DNA from 4 places in the Thiocapsa rosea genome. Region 1 is predicted to be linked to each of the others. Evidence: predicted binding sites of a transcription regulator. Region 1 holds the regulator's gene; each other region holds the start of a gene.

What was found. The regulator sigma-54, encoded in region 1, starts transcription at its own class of promoters, with help from an activator protein. The targets are predictions, from matches to a motif close to TGGCANGNTNCNTGCTT.
Region 2: the regulator sigma-54 is predicted to act here: its motif matches at 2,264-2,280, upstream of rsxA (electron transport complex subunit RsxA).
Region 3: the regulator sigma-54 is predicted to act here: its motif matches at 2,740-2,756, upstream of nifV (homocitrate synthase).
Region 4: the regulator sigma-54 is predicted to act here: its motif matches at 2,179-2,195, upstream of urtA (urea ABC transporter substrate-binding protein).

The regions. Positions count from the first base shown of each region.
Region 1 covers NZ_RBXL01000001.1:1,186,504-1,191,511, reverse strand. The annotation lists gene hprK (HPr(Ser) kinase/phosphatase) at 1-119, opposite strand, end outside; gene BDD21_RS05490 (PTS sugar transporter subunit IIA) at 142-591, opposite strand; gene hpf (ribosome hibernation-promoting factor, HPF/YfiA family) at 832-1,167, opposite strand; gene BDD21_RS05480 (RNA polymerase factor sigma-54) at 1,198-2,682, opposite strand; gene lptB (LPS export ABC transporter ATP-binding protein) at 2,864-3,634, opposite strand; gene lptA (lipopolysaccharide transport periplasmic protein LptA) at 3,724-4,245, opposite strand; gene lptC (LPS export ABC transporter periplasmic protein LptC) at 4,242-4,868, opposite strand; gene kdsC (3-deoxy-manno-octulosonate-8-phosphatase KdsC) at 4,865-5,008, opposite strand, start outside.
Region 2 covers NZ_RBXL01000001.1:1,859,355-1,864,362, reverse strand. The annotation lists gene rsxC (electron transport complex subunit RsxC) at 1-692, opposite strand, end outside; gene rsxB (electron transport complex subunit RsxB) at 858-1,391, opposite strand; gene rsxA (electron transport complex subunit RsxA) at 1,647-2,222, opposite strand; gene nifL (nitrogen fixation negative regulator NifL) at 2,673-4,313, shown strand; gene nifA (nif-specific transcriptional activator NifA) at 4,330-5,008, shown strand, end outside.
Region 3 covers NZ_RBXL01000001.1:3,011,472-3,016,479, forward strand. The annotation lists gene BDD21_RS13475 (nitrogen fixation protein NifZ) at 1-365, opposite strand, end outside; gene nifW (nitrogenase-stabilizing/protective protein NifW) at 349-693, opposite strand; gene BDD21_RS13485 (hypothetical protein) at 982-1,524, opposite strand; gene nifV (homocitrate synthase) at 1,544-2,704, opposite strand; gene BDD21_RS13495 (2-oxoacid:acceptor oxidoreductase subunit alpha) at 2,948-4,702, shown strand; gene BDD21_RS13500 (2-oxoacid:ferredoxin oxidoreductase subunit beta) at 4,704-5,008, shown strand, end outside.
Region 4 covers NZ_RBXL01000001.1:1,917,366-1,922,373, forward strand. The annotation lists gene tatC (twin-arginine translocase subunit TatC) at 1-60, shown strand, start outside; gene BDD21_RS08705 (LysR family transcriptional regulator) at 391-1,371, shown strand; gene BDD21_RS08710 (helix-turn-helix domain-containing protein) at 1,540-1,875, shown strand; gene urtA (urea ABC transporter substrate-binding protein) at 2,266-3,567, shown strand; gene urtB (urea ABC transporter permease subunit UrtB) at 3,896-5,008, shown strand, end outside.

The sequences.
Region 1 (5,008 bases):
CTCGAACGTCCCGGATCCTCGCCGCGCAACGGGCGCGGGCTCGCCGGCTCGGGCGTGAGCCAGCGCAGCTTGAGCCGCGGCCCGGTCTGCGAGATCAGGGATTGAAGACTTTCGATCATCGCCGGCGGCCGCGCTTGACGGCTAGGTCGCTCTGAGAAGGTCCAGAATGGCCGTGGGCGAGCTCGCATCGCGCAGACGTGCGCGGGTTGCCGACTCGCTGAAGCGACTTGCCAAATAGGCGAGCAGCTGCAGGTGCTCCTCGGTCGCGGTCTCGGGAACCAAGAGCGCGAACGCCAGATCGACCGGCTCGCCGTCGGCTGCATCGTAATCCACCCCGCGGGCGGTTTGCACGAAGGCCCCGATCACCTGAGAGACCTCCTTGATCCGGGCATGGGGCAGGGCGACACCGTGACCGAGTCCGGTGCTGCCGAGGCGTTCGCGCTCGAGGAGGCGCTCGAAGACGCTCTCCGTGCTCAAACGGGGGTGGTCGTTGGCGAGTAGCTCGGCAAGGGTTTCGAGCAAACGCTTCTTGCTGGAAATCTCGAGGCCGTGACCGATACGGGCCTCGTTGATTAGATCGGGGCTGAGCATCGGTATCGGCTCCCGTGCGCTGCGGGCGCGCAGCGCTGCAGCTGGTGGCTCTTGGATCGATGTCCGCGCAGCGACGGCGGGCAAGGGCGTGTGGTCATGGATGCTGATTATCCTCGGATGTCTGGCAGAGGCCGGCGATCCCGCATGCCGGCCTCGTGCCCGATCCCGTTCGTTGAACGCCTCCGACGGGGCAAGAGCGCCCCTCGAAGGTATCAGCGGCGTTCTGACAACGCCGGTGCGTCAGGTCTGATCCGACTCCTCGATCTCGCTGACCTTCGGGCTCGCTGCGCGATGATCGCTCTTCTTCTCCTTGTGGCGCAGGACCTGACGATCGAGCTTGTCGATCAGCCCGTCGATTGCGGCATACATGTCCTCGTGGACCGAGTCGGCAAAGACCTTGCTGCCGTTGATGTGCAGTGTGGCCTCCGCTTTTTGGGCAAGCTTCTCGACGCTCAGGATGACGTGAGCGTTGATGACGTGGTCGAAGTGCCGCGCAAGGCGCTCGAACTTCGTGTCGACGTAGCCTTTCAGCGCATCGGTGACGTCGATGTGATGACCCGTCAGGTTGATCTGCATCTTGTGACTCCTTATGGTTCAAACGGCCTGTCAATCCAGGCGCTTGCGCTCGTTCGAGGGTGGAACCCCCATGGCCTCGCGGTACTTGGCGACGGTTCGCCGCGCGACATTGATCCCCTGATCGCCGAGCTCTTGGGCGATCTTACTGTCGCTCATGGGCTTTCGCGCGGACTCGCCGGCGATCAGCTTGCGGATCAGGGCACGAATGGCGGTCGACGAGCATTCGCCGCCGGAAGCGGTGTTGACGTGCGAGGAAAAGAAATACTTGAACTCAAAGGTTCCCCGCGGCGTGTGCATGTATTTCTGCGTGGTCACTCGGGATACGGTCGACTCGTGAAGCTCCAATGCCTCGGCGACATCGCGCAGAACCATCGGTTTCATCGCCTCGTCCCCGTGCTCGAAGAATTCCTGCTGCATCTCGACGATCTTCGCGCCGACGCGCAGCACCGTGTCGTTGCGGCTGGCCAGGCTCTTGATGAACCAGCGTGCCTCCTGCAAATGGCTCTTCAAGGTGACGCCGTCCGCGCTCTGATCGGCGCGTCGGATCAGGCGCGCGTAGTCGGCGTTCACTCTGAGTTTAGGCATCGAGTCGGGATTGAGTTCGACCGACCATCGGCCCTCGCGTTTGCGCACGAAGATATCCGGGACGACATACTGGGCCGGCGTGCCGGCAATCAGGCTTCCGGGGCGCGGATTGAGCCGTCGGATCAACGCCAGCGCACCTGCGACCGTGTCCTCGGATTCCTTCAGCTGACGGACCAGCGAGGCGACATCGCGCTTGGCCAGATACTCGAACCCGTCGCGGCAGATCGCCGTCGCGGTGCTCCGCCAAGGTGTTTGGGGGGGCAGCTGACTGAGTTGTATCAGCAGACATTCCGGGAGGTTGCGGGCACCCACCCCCGGCGGGTCGAAGGACTGAACGCGGTGAACGACAGCCTCCACCTCCTCGGCACTGATTTCGGGGTGATCGATGGTCAGGAGCAGCTCCTCGACATCGATGCGCAGATAGCCGTCGGCGTCGATCGAATCGATGACCGCTTGGGCGATCATGTTGTCGCGCTCGCTCAGTCTGCACAGATTGAGCTGCCAGGCGAGGTGGTCGAGCAGGGTCTGAGGGCGGCTTTGCTGGGCAAAGGGATCGTAGTCCGAGCCGTCGTCCGAGCCGTGCGAGGTGCTCGGCAGGTGGGAGTCGAAGACGTCGGTCCAGAGTGTGTCGACCGGCAGCTCTTCGGGCATCTCGTTGGATTCGGCGTGGATCTCGCGGTCGATCGACTGCTCGACGGTGACCCGAGGTGTTTCGATGTCCTCGCTCTGAATCGTGCCTGACTGCTGCGTCTCGGCGACGTTGAAGCGATCCGCGTCGTCGCCTTCCTCCAACATGAGGTTGGTGTCCAGCGCCTCCTGAATCTCCTTCTGGAGCTCAAGCGTGGAGAGCTGCAACAGACGGATCGCCTGCTGCAACTGAGGCGTCATGGTCAGGTGTTGGCCGAGCCGAAGCTGGATGGATTGCTTCATGAATCGCGGATGCGCTTTTCGAGGTGTTCGATCAGGTGACCGCCATGGCCAATGCTGGTCGATTCTAGCCGTTTCAGTCCGGTGAAGGCGTCATCAGCCGGGGCAGGATCTCATCTTACACCCAACATCTCGGAAAGAGCAGCCAACCGATTCGCATCTCGAGGTACCTCCCGGTTCGCACCTACATGGAAAAATCCGCGCCGAGGTAGACATCGCGGACCTGCTGATCGGCCAGGAGCTGCGCGGGGGTGCCGGCCGCGATGACGCACCCGGAGCTGATGATGTAGCCCCGGTCGCAGATATCGAGCGTCTCGCGGACGTTGTGATCCGTGATCAGCACGCCGATCCCGCGATCGCGCAAATGCGACACGATGGCCTTGATGTCCCCGACGGCGATGGGGTCGACGCCCGCGAAGGGCTCGTCGAGCAGCATCACCAGGGGGTCCACCGCGAGCGCACGCGCGATCTCGAGGCGCCGTCGCTCCCCGCCAGAGAGGCTGAGCGCGAGCGAGCCGCTGACATGGGCGATCCCGAGCTCTTCGAGCAGGCGCTCGCAGCGCAGATTGCGATCGGCCCGAGACAGGTCGCCGCGCGCCTCCAGGATAGCAAGGATGTTGTCGCGCGCGCTGAGCTTGCGAAACACCGAGGGCTCTTGTGCCAGATAGCTCAGTCCGGCGCGCGCGCGCGCATGCATGGGTTTCAGGGTGATGTCCTGCCCGCTCAGCGCAATGCGGCCCTCGTCCGCCGGAATGAGTCCGACGATCAGATAAAAGCAGGTGGTCTTGCCCGCGCCGTTGGGTCCGAGCAGGCCCACGACCTCGCCGGCGTCCACGCCGACGCTCACGTCGCGCAACACCTGACGACCGCGATAGCTCTTCTTCAGATGCTCCGCGCGCAGTGTCGTCGAGCCCGAGCCCGAGCCTAAGTCGGAATCCGCAATAGAATCCTTCATCCTAAACCGCGTCTCCGCCGAGTCTCTTTGGATCGTTCAAGGGTGGTTTCCGATCGGATGTCATCGGTCGCCTCGGACGCGGTTTAGCCTCATTCTCCCTCCGGCGTGATGGTGATCTTGACCCGTCCGCCGCCTCCCGCGCGGAAATGGGCACGGGCGCGATCGTAGACGATGCGCTCGCTCGCGACGCGGTCGGCCCCCTGAATCAGCAAGGCGTCCTCGATGAGGGTGAGCTCGTCCTTGTCGGCGTCGTATTCCATCCGTTTGGCGAAGGCCAGGACCTCGCCCTCGTCGTTGTCGAGGAGCTGTTTGAAGCTGGCCGGCGCGCCGAGCGCAATGATAAAGCGCGGGCGGCGGTCGTCGCGATGATAAACGGTCACATGATCGCCGAGGAGTCGCATGCTCCCTTGGTCGACCTGGACATTGCCGACATAGATGCTGGTGTTCTCCGCCTCCAGGACCTCGACATCGTCTGCTTCGATCAAGATGGGTTGGCTTGCATCGTCCTCGAGCGCCACTGCCGGGGCGCACGCGAGGGCCATGACGAAGGCCAGGGTCGCGGCCGGGGCAGTGCCCCGGCACCGCCGGTTGTCGATTCCTCTCTCGCTCATGGCGTCTCGGTCTGCTCGGGTGCGATAAAGATATGCGCGCGTCCGTCGAACTGGGCACGTACGGGCTCCTCGTACCAGAGGCGCATCCCGGTCGCGTTCAGCCGATCCGACGCACTGGTGACTTGGACCGCGCGATCGGTCTCGGCGAAGGCCCGTTTATGCCAGATGCGCATCAGCTCGGTCTCCATGCGGGTGGCGGGCCGACTCGCGTCGCCCTTGCGCTCGAGCTCCACGGCGCCCTCGAGACGGACCTCGTCGCCGCCGGGGAGGACCAGCCCGCTGTCCGCGCGTGCGCGCCAGGGCTCGGCTTCGGTCTCGCCTTCACGCTGATAGAGTGTCATGCGCGGGCGATCCAGCTCAGAGAGATCCTCCTCGATATATTGGCGCAGCTCCTCGGCGACCAAGCGTCGGCTCGGTTTGCCCGTGTCGTCGGTCTCCACGGCGCTGAAGCGTGCCACGACATAATCCGGGAGCCGCGCACGCTCGACCGCGGGTGCGGCCGGCTCGGGTTCGGGGCGCAGCTGCCACCATCCCAAGAGCCCGGAGCCGACGAAGAAGACAGCGAGCATCCACTGACGTGCGGACCAGATCGGCAGGTCGCTGACCCGAAGACGTCCGCTCATGGTGTGTCGGCGAGGATCCGCGCCCAAGTGCCCTGCGCCTCCATGATCAGCTCGCAGACCTCGCGCGCAGCCCCGCGACCGCCGCGGGCTTGGGTGCACAGATGGGCATGGCCGCGCACCAGATGGTGCGCGTCGGCGAC
Region 2 (5,008 bases), 670 kb from region 1:
CGGGCGATGCGGATCCGCGGATCCATCGAGGCGGCCAGCGCCATCGCGGCCTGCGCCTCCGGCTTGTTGTTCTCGATGGCGACGATGATCCGGTCGACCCCCAAGGCGTGCGCCATGATGCGGATCCCGTCGATGACCTCCTCGGCTTGCTCGCGCATGAGCCGATCGTCGCAGGTCAGATAGGGCTCGCATTCAGCCCCGTTGATCACCAGGGTGTGCAGACGGTAGCGGGTACGCAGATTGAGTTTCACCGCGGACGGGAAGGTCGCCCCGCCCATCCCGACGATGCCGGCCGCCGCGACCCGCGCAGCGATCTCCTCGGGCGCGAGTGCAAAGGGATCGGGAACACCTTGAATCTCGTCGGACCAACGATCCTCGCCGTCGGGCTTCAGGGTCACGGTCCGTACCGAGAGCCCCGAGGCATGATGCGCCGGGTAGCTGCCGACCCCCATCACCCGACCCGAGGTCGGCGCGTGAACCGGCGCCGAGATGGCGCCCTGGCTGAGTGCAAGCAACTCGCCCTTGGCCACCTGCTGACCACGCTGCACGGCCGGCTTGGCAGGCGCGCCGATGTGCTGTTGCAGTGGAATATGCAACAGCGCCGGCATCGGCAGATTCTCGATCGCCTGACCGGCCGCGAGGTGCTTGTTGTCATGCGGATGCACGCCGCCGCGGATCTTGAAGAGTTTCATAGTCGGGCCTTTCTTACCTCTGCGTCACGATCTTTAGGGCGTTGCGCGGGAGTGCTTCCTGCCTCCGGCCTCCTGCCTCCTGCCTCCTGCCTCCTGCCTTCGACTAAACCGAAGCTGGCGGCTGGCGGCTGGCGGCTGGCAGTCGAACGGCTCACCCGGCCAGCCTCATGCCGCCAGCGCGCTCGGCTTCGTCCAATACCAGGTCTGTAGGGTCGGCGTGACCGGACGCATCTCGATGCATTCGGTCGGGCAGACGTCGAAGCACAGCTCGCAGCCGGTACAGGCATCGGCGAAGACGCTGTGGATCATGTTGTTGGCCCCCATGATCGCGTCGGTCGGGCAGCGCTTGAAGCACTTGCAGCAGCCGATGCAGAGGTTCTCGTGGATGTGCGCGATCGCCGGCGCCTTGTCGGCAACGCCGGACAGGTCGACACTGACCCCGAGCACACCCGCGAGCTCCTCCGCCAGCGCGCGTCCGCCAGGCGGACAGATGGTTACGGGGGCTGCACCCGAGGCGATCGCGTCCGCCGCCGGCGTACATCCGGGGTAACCGCATTGACCGCACTGGGAGCCGGGCAGCAGCTCGACGACCCGCTCGGCGAGTGGATTGCCCTCGACCTTCAGGTAGCGCGCGGCGAGGCCAAGGAGCCAGCCCAAGATCAAACCGAGAGTCGTAAGGCTGAAGATCGCGGCAATCATCGTAGTGTGTCTCGATTAAGAATCCGTCATGCCGATGGCGGCCGGCTACGCGGCCAGGGAGCTGCCGGTCCGATGCCTTCCGAAACCCGACCCGAACCCTGTGGGCATCCGTCTCGAACAGCGTCGTGGCCGAGCAGCGAGCCGCATCCATCGATTTTTCATCCTCCGGAACGCGTCCTGCGACGGCCATTGACCGCACAAAAGATCAAGCGCGTCTTCGATCCTTGCCTGTCGCGCCGGTCGCGTTCCGGAGTTTCACGCCAGCCCGGCAAAGCCCATGAAGGCCAGCGACAAGAGCCCGGCAGCGATAAACGCGATCGGCGTTCCGCTGAAGGCCGCCGGGACCTGGGCCAGCGCCAGTCGCTCGCGCATGCCGGCGAAGAGCAACATCACCAAGGTGAACCCGAGCGCCGAGCCGAATCCGTAGAGAACGCTTTGGAGGAATCCGTGCTCCTCTTGAACATTCAACAGGGCCACGCCCAGTACGGCGCAGTTGGTGGTGATCAGCGGGAGGAAGATCCCCAGCACCTGATAGAGCGCGGGCGAGAGCTTGCGCACGGCCATCTCGGTAAACTGCACGACCGCAGCGATCACCAGGATGAAGGTCAGGATGCGCAGGAAGCCGATATCCAGCGGCTGGAGCACAAACCATTCGAGCAGCCAGCTCGCGACCGCGGCCAAGGTCAGCACGAAGGTGGTGGCCAATCCCATCCCCAAGGCGGAGTCGAGCTTGTTCGACACGCCCATGAAGGGGCAGAGCCCCAGGAACTTGACCAGCACGACGTTGTTGACCAACGCGGTGCCGAGAATCAGCATCACATACTCGCCCATACGGTGAACGCCCTTGCGTCGCGACCTTGATGTCACGGCATCAGCAAATGCGGTGCCAGCTGCCGAATGGGACGCGCGTACCGGGCCGATCCACGATCGCTCCAGGAGCTGCCGGACACTGAAATATCGTCTCATCATCAATGGATTGACGTCCCCGGGAAGGCGGGTGGAACGGAACAGTCGACATCCCGCAGGCGCGGCCGGCGTCCTCCCGGGCGTGATACCTTCGAAGCCGGGCTGTCGCGGTGACAACAGAAATCCCGGTTGCAGTCGCATGGAAATGTCGTAAAACTGACAGGGGTATCGACAGAGGCGAAGGCGCGGCACCGCCGAGAATGCTGCGCCGTCCGAGCAGACCCGGGATCGTCCCTCTAGAGCGGCCCGCATCTGTCGGCGATGGCATCGCAATTGCTGTAGAATTTCCTTACGAACAGGATTCAGGAGAGCGCCGTGCCGGTCCGAGAAGCCCCGGGCACCGTCCAGCAGGTCGTCATCAACGCGCTCGGCGAGTTTTTAGCCTCGCCGCCCGACGGGACCCCGATCGAGGTTGTCGAGGCGCTGACGCTCATGGGGGGTAATGCGCTGGATCCGCTGCCTCCTCGACTCTTCTTCGAAGCGGTCGAGCAGTCGCCCGTGGCCATCTCCATCACGGACCACAAGGCGGCGATCCTCTACGCGAATCATGCCTTCGAAACCTTGACGGGATACAGCCGCGAGGAGGTCCTGGGACAGAACGAGTCGATCCTCTCGAGCAACGCGACGCCGCTGAGCGTCTATCAGCAGCTGTGGCGAACCATCCAACGCAAAGAGACCTGGACCGGCACCCTGGTGAACCGCACGAAGGCGGGCCTCGACTATCTGGCGGAGCTGATCATCTCCCCGGTTCTGGATCGCGACGGGGATCTTCAGTACTTCCTCGGGATGCATCGCGACGCGACCAAGGTCCACGAGCTCGAGGGGGCGCTGCGTCAACAGAAGGCCCGCATCGAGACCGTCCTGGATGCGGCCCCGGTGATCGTCGTCCTGCTCGACAGCAAGGGCCGGATCATCCTGGACAATCAGGAATACAAAAAGCTGCTCGGGGATCTGCGCGGCAAAGAACCGGCCGATGTCCTTCGCGCGGCGGTCAGCGAGCAGCTCGGCGTGGATGCCTTTGCGGCCTGTTTGGAGGGGCGCGGCTTCAAGGATGTCGAGGTCGCCATCGAGATCCCCGGTTCAATGGGACCACGCTGGTTCGCCTGCTCCGGGACACCGGTCGAGGAGAGCGACGCCAGCGCCCGGACCTATTTCGGTCGCCAGGTCCCCGGTGACCGGCGCCTGTTGCTGCTCGCAAGCGAGGTCACCGCACGGCGGCGCGAGATCGAGCGCGCCCATCTGGAAAACCTGCGCGCCCGACTCGCCGAGCAACAGCTGATGCACGGGATGCGCGAGGCACTCGCTGCGGCCATCTATCAGATTCAGGTGCCGCTCAACGTCATCAACGCCGCTGCGGCCATGGTGCGCGGCGGTGCCGGCAACGTCGACACCCTCGCCGGGATGCTCGACCAGATCAGCGTCTCCGGCGCCAAAGCACTCGCGACCCTGACCTCGGCACTGCCCGAGGAGCCGCGCGAGGCCGGGGTCATGGTCAACGTCAACGAACTCCTGCGCCAGGTCCTGGAGCTGGAGACCGACCGCCTCTTGGCCACCGGAATCGTGGTCGACTGGCGCCCGGCGCATGTTCTACCCGAGCTGCCTGGCCACAAGAACCAGCTACGCGCCTTGTTCAAGCACCTGATCGACAATGCCATTCAGGCACTCTGCGAGACCAACCGCGCGCACCGCGAGCTGCGCCTGACCACCCGCCGGGTCGACGAGGCCGTTGAGGTCGAGATCGAAGACAACGGCGCGGGGATCCCGGCCGAAGACCGCTATAAGGTCTTCGAGCCCTTCTACATCGGTTGGCGCAACCGTCGCGGCAAGGCCGGTATGGGTCTCGCGCTCAGTCAAGAGATCGTCAACGCCCACGGAGGCAGTATCGAGGTCGACCCGACGATGACCGATGGCTGCCGCATTCGCCTGTCACTGACCGCCGTCCCCGACGACGACTGAGCTTGCACGAACCCTCATGAATGCCGACTATCCCGTCCCCGGCAGCGCCGAGCAGGCCTGCCGGTTGGATCTGCTCGAATCCCAACTGGGCGCACTCTTCGAGGTGAGCTCGGTGCTCAGCCGTTCGCTCGATCTGCGCCAGACCCTGAGCGAGGTGCTCGGCGTCCTGCACGAGCGCGGGCGCCTTCAACACGGGATGGTCAGTCTGCTGAGCGAGGATCGCGGCGAACTCTTGATCCGCGCGCTTCACACCGACGACCCCCACGCGACCGACCGCATCGCCTATCAGCCCGGCGAGGGCGTGATCGGCAGCATCCTCTCCCGGAATCGGCCCTGGATCGTGCCGCGCATCGGCGACGAGCCACGCTTCCTCGATCGACTCAGTCTCTACGATCCGGACCTGCCCTTCATCGGTGTCCCGATCCGACTCGGCGAAGGCGGTGCGATCGGGGTCTTTGCGGCCCAGCCTCCCGTAGCCGACGGGCTGCTCGAGGAGCGTGCACGTTTTCTGGAGATGGTCGCCAATCTGATCGGCCAAGCGGTGCGTCTGGCCCGCAGCGTCGAGGCCGAGCAACAAGCCTTGCGCGAGGAGCGCGACAAGCTCCGCCGCGAGGTCAAAGGCACTCACGGATTCGACAGCATCATCGGACACACGGACACCATGCGCCTGGTCTTCGATCAGGTGCGCCAAGTCG
Region 3 (5,008 bases), 1.8 Mb from region 1:
CCGGCCGGATGATCGCGCAGGACACGCATGACCTCGCCGATCTCGCCGGCCTCGACCAAGACCTTGCCCTGAATCCCGAGCGGCATGCGGCTGGCGACCTTCTCGCGTGCCTCGAAGCGGCTCGGCGTCCAGGGTGCCGCGGCGGCTTGAAGCTCCTCCTCGCGGCAGCCCACGACCAGGTCATGCTCCAGAAAATGCACCGAGTAGATGATCTGGTCTTGAAGAAAGGTCCCGATGTCGCGCACGAATCCGGTGCTGCCGCGCCGGATCAAGAGGTTTCCGGTTTGGCGCCCCGGAAAGGTGCCGTCGTTGCGCACGTTGCGCACGACGCGCACCTCGTCGCCATAGTCAAAGCCGGGCCGCATTGGGCATCTGCTCCGTCAGGTCGCTGAGCGCGACCCGCACGCTCTTGGGCTCGTTCATTCGAAAGACGCGGAAGACCTTCTCGGTGGCGGCATCCGAGACCACGAAATCGTGATAGGCCGATTCGAGGAGATCCGCATACAGGGCGCGACGGGCAATCCCCGAATCGGGCATCTCGTCGACCTGCTCCAGATAATCGTGGAAGCGCTGAAGGATATGCAGACGATTGACATGCACCACGGCGGGATCGAAATCGATCTCGAAGTAGGTCAGAAAGTCCTCGGCGCTGGAGAGCTCCTCGAGGTCGAGGTCGAATTCATTGTCGGTCATGGTCGTCTCCTTCATTAACGTCACGGTGGCATGATTGAGTCGCGGGCCTTTTCATAAAACCGGCCGGTAGGGTGGACGAGCGAGAGCGAAGTCCACCGAGCCCTGCGCCGGCGCTGGTGGACTGCGCTGCGCTTGTCCACCCTACCGATCCGATCCGATCCGATCGGCGACGTGGCTGTTCGAATCTCTGAAAAATCCTTTCAATCCTAAATCGCGTCCGGCGCAGACCAACCGGGGTGCACCGGGCGTCAGGGTAAGCGCGACATCGACCATTGCACAGGACGCGATTTAGCCCTTGAAGTACCGCACATTCCCCCCCGCGCCCTCGAGCGCGGATCGCGTCACCGCAGACCGCGCCATGGCATGCAGCTCGCCGATGCCGAGCCGATCGCTGGTGTCGACCTCGGCGATCTTTTCGAAGCGTTTCAGTGCCCCTGCTGCATCGCCGAGGCGAAACAGGAGGTATCCCGAGCCCTTGAGCGCCAGCAAGAGGAATCGCGTCAGGCTCATCGAGATCAGCACGGACTGCCCGAGATCGGACTCGCGCAGGTCGCGCCAGTCGGTCGGCAGGTCGAGCCGGGCCGCGGTGAGTGCGATCGCACGCTCGGCGGTGATGAGGGCCTCGCGGTATCTATGTCGGTAGTAGAAATAGCGATAGAGCGCGACCAGAACCGTGAGGTGCTCGGGCTGGAGGAAATAGGCGAGCAGCAGGCGATCCTCGGCGGTGTCTTCGCCGTAGCCCTCCGCGGCCTCCTCGAGGAGTCGCTCCACCTCCGGCGAGACGGGCTCGTCGAAGTACATGGCCTCGCCGTCGAAATCCAAGAAATCCATAAGGCGTCTCCTCTCCGGCCTACTGGACCCGGACGGCCCAAGGATTGCCGATCTCGGCGAGGAAGCCCATCAGCTCCGGTGCCTCGGGCGCGCGTTTGCTCTCGGTCGCAAAGCGCCGGACCAAGGGCAGCAGCCGGTCGGCATCGTCGAGACCCAGCTCGCAGCGCAAGAGATCGGCATAGGCTTGGCGGACCGCGTGGCGGCCGGAATGCTTGCCCAGCACCAGGTGATGCCGACGCCCGACCTCGGCCGGATCGATGCCTTGATAGTTCCGCGGATCCTTCAGGAGCCCGTCGACATGGATCCCGGACTCATGGGTAAAGGCACCGTCTCCAACCAGGCTCTTGTGCCAGGCGACCGGTTTGCCGGAGGCCCGCGCGACCAGCCCGGAGAGCTCCGCGAAGGTGTGCAGGTCGATCCCGCTGTCGATGCCGTGGATGTGCTTGAGCCCCATCACCACCTCTTCCAGCGCGGCGTTGCCGGCGCGCTCGCCGAGCCCGTGGACGGTGGTGTTCAGATGCGTCGCGCCCCCGCGCACCGCCGCCAGGCTGTTGGCGGTGGCCAGCCCGAGGTCGTCGTGGGCGTGCATCTCGATCTCGATGTCCACGATGGCGCGCAGGTCCCGCATGCGCTCGTAGATCGCGAAGGGATCCATCAGGCCGACCGTGTCGGCGAAGCGAAAGCGACGGGCCCCGGCGTTCTGGGCGGCCTCCGCGGCGAGCCAGAGCAGCTCCGGATCGGCGCGCGAGGCGTCCTCGGCACCGACGCAGACCTCGAGCCCCATGTCCAGAGCGACCGCGACCTGGTGTTGGATCTGCGCGATGACCCAGGCGCGGTCGCGTCCGAGCTTGTGGGTGATCTGCTGATCGGAGACCGGGATGGACAGATCCACCATGTCGACGCCCAGATCACGGCACTGTGCGATATCGCCGGGGCGCATCCGGGTCCAGACCATCAGGCGTGCGCGCAGCCCAAGCGCGGCGACGGCGCGGATCGACTCGCGCTCCTCGTCTCCCATTGCCGGGATGCCGACCTCGAGCTCGGGCACGCCGAGCGCATCGAGACCGCGGGCGATCGCGAGTTTTTCATCGATCGAGAAGGCGACGCCGGCGGACTGCTCGCCGTCGCGCAGCGTGGTGTCGTTGATCGTGACCTGTCGGGTGATCTGTTGCGGTTCCATGCCCGGTTCCTCGAAGGACGTTTGAATTCTTTTCTAAGCAAACACCGGGCCATTTGATATTAGTCTGCATGAACAGAGTCTTGCGCGTATCCGGGTCTCGCAATGGAGCCTTTGCGACAGCGCCCTGCCGGGGTGCTGTCGCAGATTCAACGGCATTGCCGCACCCCGGACCGCGAAAGCCTTTGCGCCGGTCGCGCCTTTGCGGTTCCAATAGTCGGCGACATTTCAACGAGCGGAGTGCGGATGACCGAACGATCGACCCTCGCCGGGGGCGCCACCCTCGCCATCACGGGCTCCGGCGGCAGCGGAGCGGTCACGGCGGGGCTCATCCTGCTCGCCGCCGTCGGGCGCGCCGGCTATTACGGTCTGCTCGGCCGCTCGGCCGGTCCGCAGATTCGCGGCGGTGAGTCCGCGGCCATGCTGCGCTTCGGGACGCAGCCGATCGAGTGCATGGGCGATTGCTTCGACCTGCTTGTCGGTCTGGACTGGGAGAACGTCGCCCGCTTTGCCGACGAGCTGCCGCTGGATCGCAACAGTCTCATCCTCACGGACGCGCAGGCCGAGCCGATCCCCGAGATTCTCCTGCGCTCGGGCGCGCAGGTGCGCAGCCTGCCCTGGAAGGCGCTCGCCGATGCCCAGACCGAGGGGCGCGTGAACATGGTCGCGCTCGGCATGGTCGGCGCGATGCTCGGTCTGCCGCTGGATGCGCTCGAAGCAGGCGCGCGTGCGACGCTCGGCGGCAAGAGTGCTCGGGTGTTGAGCCACTCGCTCGATTGCGTCCGCTCCGGCTATGCCGCCGCCGACGCCTCGAGCGTGCCCTCATCGGCAAGCGCCCCGGCCGTCGCGCGCTGGAACATCAGCGGCAACGAGGCGGCGGGACTGGGTGCGGTGCGCGGCGGGGTGCGGTTCGTCGCGGCCTATCCCATCACCCCGGCGAGCGAGGTGTTGGAATGGCTCGCGCCCCGCTTGGAGCTGCTCGGCGGCTCCTTGCTCCAGGCCGAGGACGAGCTGGCCTCGATCAACATGATCATCGGCAGCTCCTTCGGCGGCGTGCCCTCGCTGACGGCGACCTCCGGCCCGGGCTTAAGCCTGATGGTCGAAGGCTTGGGTCTGGCGGTGGCGAGCGAGACCCCGGTCGTGGTGGTCAACGTTCAGCGCGGCGGTCCTTCGACGGGCATCCCGACCAAGTCCGAGCAGTCCGATCTGAACATTGCACTCCACGGACTGCACGGGGACGCCCCGCATCTGGTCCTGGCCGCCTTGGGGATCCGCGATTGCGTCGACACGGTTGAATGGGCGGTCGGTCTGGCCGAGCACCTGCAGACGGTCGCGATCGTGCTGTCGGATCAGATGCTGGGCCAGTCGCGCGCGATCATCGACCCGCCCGGCGACCGGCCGTTCGGGGCAGGGCAGAGGCCGCATCTGCAACGCCTGATCGCGCAGGAGGCGGACCCCGATCATCGTCGCTATCGGCCGACGCCGGACGGCGTCTCGCCGATGGCGCTCCCCGGACTGGCGGGCGGGATGTATACGGGCGAGGGTCTGGAGCACGGCCCGGGCGGCGCGCCTTCGAGTCGTGCGATCGACCACGCCGAGCAGCTCGAGAAGCGTCTGCGTAAGCTGACCGGATTCGACTACGGGCCGGGTTGGGCCGAGATCCGGGGCGAGGGCGACCATTTGCTTCTGACCTGGGGTTCCTCCGCGGGTCCGGTCTTCGAGGCCGCGCAGCGTCTGCGTGACGCGGGGATTCCGACGCGGGCGATCGCCCTGCGCCTGCTCGCACCGCTGCAACGCGAGGCGTTGCTCGAAGCGATCGGCTCGGCCGGCTCGATCCTGGTCGTGGAGCAAAACCAGACCGCACAATGCTTCGCCTATCTCCATTCACAACGCGCGCTCCCGACGCATGCCCGGTCTTTTGCCCGACCCGGCCCTCTGCCGTTGCGACCCGCCGAGATCATGCGCGCGCTGACCGAGCGTCATGAGCGCCAGGAGACTTGAGATGGATGTTGCCGGTATCACCCCGACCCTCCGAGCCAAGGACTACAAGTCCGATGTCGCACCCGTCTGGTGTCCCGGCTGCGGACACTTCGCGGTGCTGTCCGCCGTCACCAAGGCGCTGGCGCATCTGAAGCTCGCCAAGGAGCGCGTCGCCATGATCTCCGGCATCGGCTGCTCGTCGCGCTTGCCGGCCTATGTCGATGCCTACGGCTTCCACGGCATTCACGGCCGCGCGCTGCCGATCGCCTCGGGGCTCAAGGCGGCCCGGCCTGACCTCACCGTGATCGTGGCCGGCGGCGACGGCGA
Region 4 (5,008 bases), 730 kb from region 1:
GGCGATCCCGACCAACGGCGCGTCGCACGCAACATCCTCAGTCAGCTCGACGAGGCTTGAGCGGTTCCGAAAGCGTCGCGTGGAGCGCGACCCTGCCGCCCGTCGGGATGCTGATCGGGTGACGCACGACGTGCATTGCTCCGCCGCACGCTCCTCATGCCATCGCAGGATTGCCCTCGCTCGATTTGGCACCCCAGCCCGTCGGTCTAAAACGCTTCGTGCTTCATGCAGGGCTCCGACAGCCTTGGTGAATCAGAGGCGCTTACCGGCGGTATCCAGCGGGACGACGCTGAGCCGACTGTGGCGACCATCGCGCCGAAATAATTGCTTCTTTCAATGGGTCTGCTGGGATAGTATAGGTTTTACCACCATTCGAAGATCGGAATCCCAATGGGCTCAGGATCCCAAATTCACTATAAACAGAATCGACTCAAACAATTACGGGCCTTTTGTCATGCGGCGCGCACCGGGAGCGTCAGCGCTGCAGCCGAGAAGATCTTTCTCAGTCAGCCCACCGTGTCTTTGCAGATCCAGGCGCTGGAGCGCGAGTTCAGCACCGTCTTGTTCGAGCGGCGCGGCCCCAAGATCAAGCTGACACCCGAAGGCGATTTGCTCTTCCAGATGGCCGAGCCTCTGGTCGAGGGTATGGACAAGCTGCACGAGGCCTTCGCGACGCAATGCGGCCGCGTCGACCGGGGCGTGTTGAACATTGCCGCCGGCGAGTCGACCATCCTCTATATCCTCCCCGACCCGGTGCGCGCCTTCGTCGACCAGTATCCGGGGATCGAGCTGAAGATGCACAACGTGACCGGCCGCGACGGGCTGGCCATGTTGCGTGCGGACGAGGTCGACCTCGCCGTGGGCTCGATGTTGGATGTGCCCGACGACATTACCTACCGCCCGTTCGTTACCTACCAGCCGACACTCATCACGCCGAAGGACCATCCGCTTGCGGGTAAGGAATCGGTGACCCTCGAAGAGATCGCCCCCTATGGCCTGATTCTGCCGCCGCGGCATCTCAGCACTTGGCGGATGGTCGATCTGGTCTTCAAGCAACACAACCTGGCCTACCGGGTCACCTTGGAGGCGGGCGGCTGGGAGGTCATCAAGAAATATGTCGAATTGGGCCTGGGGATCTCGATCGTGACCGATGTCTGTCTGACCGGTGACGAAAACTTGAGTAGAATTCCGCTCTCTCAGTATTTCCCGAAGCGCAGCTACGGTATCGTACAAAGGCGCGGGAAATTTCTGTCGCCCCAGACCAAGTGCTTCATGAAGACACTCGATCGCGAATTTGCCGATCGTGTCGTGGAGCCGCAACCTCAAACCGTGGGCGATGTCGCAGAGTGGGAGGACGCCTTTCTGGGATGATGCCCCGGCGTCCTGCCCCGCCGCGTCGGCACCCAAGGGTGCTCAAAAGAGTCATCGACTGTAACGACGCCTTGCGCGCGGACGAAATGTGCTTGATTCGGAAGGGATTCGTACACAAATGAAACAGCACCCATACCACTGACATTAGAACACCAGAGCCCAATCACTATGGATCTCACAAAACGCATCGGGCAACGCCTTCGAGCGGCGCGCCAGGATCAGAAACTGAGCCTGTCCGAGCTCTCCGGCCGCACCGAATCGCTGTCCAAGTCACGCATCAGCAACTACGAGCAGGGTATTCGCCGCATGGGGCTCGAAGAGGCCCAAGAGTTGGCGGTCGCACTCGGAACCGTGACCCCGACCTATCTACTCTGTCTCGACGACAAGGACCCGCTCTCCATGACCGAGCGGCAATTGGTGGATTACTTCAGGCAAGCGGACGAGCGAGGCAAGGACACGATCATGAAGGTTGCCTCCGATCAGTCCGACTTCGTCGCCGAGTAAAGCGCAAATGCCGCAGTGCGCGGCCTGCCCGGTCGGCTCTCCATCCTAGGCGCCGACTCCGCAGAAAAAACCCTTGCTGTCGGTCAGGACGAAGCTCGTCTTGGCGCGGGTCTACCGGGAACCCGGATAGGGCGAGCTGACGTCGACCCAGTCCGCGTCCGAGCTGCTCGCAGCATCTAGGATGTTCAATTGCGGTGCGCGTGGCGGAGCCTCGCGCCCCGGTCCATCCCCTGGCTGCGCCGTTTTGGTGCGGCTTTCGATCTTTGCAGTCCGTAAGGGCCGCAAACACGTGCTCGCTCGCTTTGGCGCGGTTTCTGCTTTTTCGCATTGGGCGTCCCGCTCCCGGGATGACCTGACGATCAGATCCACGACCAACAGGAGCCAAAACGCATGTCTAGACGCGACCCGATCAAATCGATCTTGCTCGGCACGGGCCTGATGCTGGGTCTGAGTGCCGGATCCATCGCCCAAGCCGCGGACGACACCATCAAGGTCGGGGTCTTGCATTCTCTCTCCGGCACGATGGCGATCAGCGAGACGACGCTGAAAGATACGGTGTTGATGCTGGTGGACGAGCAAAACAAGAAAGGCGGGTTGCTCGGCAAGCAGCTCGAAGCCGTCGTGGTGGACCCCGCCTCGGATTGGCCGCTGTTCGCCGAAAAGGCACGCGAGCTGCTCACCAAAGACAAGGTTGACGTGGTCTTCGGATGCTGGACCTCGGTGTCGCGCAAGTCCGTGCTGCCGGTCTTCGAGGAACTCAACGGACTCCTCTTCTACCCCGTCCAATACGAGGGCGAAGAGTCCTCCAAGAACGTCTTCTATACCGGTGCTGCGCCGAATCAGCAGGCGATCCCGGCGGTTGATTATCTGAAGAACGAGCTGGGTGTGGAGCGTTGGGTGCTCGCCGGCACGGACTATGTCTATCCGCGTACCACCAACAGGATCCTCGAAGCCTACCTCAAGCAGAATGGGGTCGCCGCAGAGGACATCATGATCAACTACACGCCCTTCGGTCACTCCGATTGGCAGTCCATCGTCTCCGACATCAAGCGTTTCGGCTCCGCGGGCAAGAAGACCGCCGTGGTCTCGACCATCAACGGCGACGCCAACGTCCCCTTCTATAAAGAGCTGGGCAACCAGGGCGTCGCCGCCGAGGACATCCCGGTCATCGCCTTCTCGGTCGGCGAGGAAGAGCTCTCGGGCATCGACACCAAGCCGCTGGTCGGCCATCTCGCCGCCTGGAACTATTTCATGAGCGTCGACGACCCGGCCAACGCCGCCTTCATCGAGACCTGGCACGCTTTCACCAAGAACGACAAACGCGTGACCAACGACCCGATGGAGGCGCACAAGATCGGCTTCGATCTTTGGGTTCAGGCGGTCGAGAAGGCCGGCACTACGGATCCGGATGCGGTGCAGGCCGCCATCATCGGTCTGGAGACCAAGAACCTCACGGGCGGGACCGCGAAGATGCTGCCCAACCACCACATCACCAAACCGGTGCTGATCGGCGAGATTCAGGAAGACGGACAGTTCGCCGTCGTTTGGGCGACCGAAGAAGAGGTCCCCGGCGACGCCTGGTCGGACTTCCTTGAAGGCTCCAAGGATCTGACCGCCGATTGGACCCCGCCGGTGATGTGCGGCAACTTCAATACCGTGACCCAGACTTGTCTCGGGGCTCAGGCGCAATAGGCTGTTGAACCGCGTCCGGCGGGGTCTGCGCGCTCGGAGAGGTGGGCTCGACCTGGTGTGAGTCCACGAGCGCGGCGGAGGACGCGGTTCAAGTATTTTTTCGGGATGGTCTTGGGTGATTCCCGGTGAGCAGTCGACCGGCATGTCGGGGCGAATTGATTCGCCCCGGGCCTTCCGGACACGCGCAGTCGAGACGCTTATTCAACGATGATCCGGTTCCGTAAGTCCGCTTCCAGCCGGCTCGAAGCCGCTTCCGCTTCGGATTTCGCGGATGAATCAATGGGGCGTGCGCAGACAGCCTCCGATCGCAGCGAGTATCGAGATGCCCATGAGCCCGACAGACCGATTGCGACGCTTCCCGCACCTGGCGGGCCTTGGTCTCGTTTCTGCCTTTCTGATTTTGATGGTGTTGCCGCTCGGCAGCATGGCCGATGAGATCGACGCGGCCTTGATCGATCTGAGCGACCGCTCCTTCGAGGTGAAGCAAGCCGCGGTCGATGTCATTGCCGTCGGCGGTGATCCGCGTGCGGCGACGCTCCTCGAAGCCCTATTGGGCGGCAACCTCTATGCCCGCGAGTCGGATCGACGCCCGGTTTTGGTTGCGCCCGCTCCCGGCGGGTATCGGCTGACCGACGCACTCGACGGCAGCGATCTCGGCATGGTCGAACGCGGCGCCGTGAAGAAGATCACGATCAACAACCGTATGCGCAACCAGCTGCGCACGGCGATCGCCGCCCTGACGCTGGCGAGTCCCGATCCGGCGGTTCGTCTCAGAGCCGCACAGCAGATGCTGGGCGACGCCAACCCGATCGTCGTGGAGGCAATCCGCGAGCAGCTCGAGCGCGAGGACGATCCGCGCGTTCGCGATTATCTCGATCTGAGCCTGGCACTGGCCAGTCTGCGTGACGAAGACCCCGCAGCCCGGCTTGCCGCAGTGAACACGCTTTCCGGGAGTCTCTATCCGGCCGCACGCAACGCACTGACCACACTGCTGAGCGAGGAGCCGGCCCCGGAGGTGCGTGCCGCCGCGGAGCGTTCACTCGCCGCGATCGAGCAGAAGCTCAAGCTCAACGCCGCGGCGGAGACGCTCTTCTTCGGGCTCAGCCTCGGCTCGGTCCTGGTGCTTGCGGCCATCGGTCTGGCGATCACCTTCGGGGTCATGGGCGTCATCAACATGGCCCACGGCGAGCTGATCATGATCGGGGCCTATACGACCTACCTGGTCCAACAGGCGATGCCGGGGTTTCTGGACTATTCGCTGTTCGTCGCCATCCCGGCGGCCTTCGTGGTCGCAGGGCTGCTGGGGATCCTGATCGAGCGCACCGTGATCCGCTTCCTCTACGGTCGACCGCTCGAAACACTGCTTGCCACCTTCGGCATCAGCCTGATCCTTCAGCAACTGGTGCGCACGACCATCTCGGCCCAAAACGTGGCCGTGCAG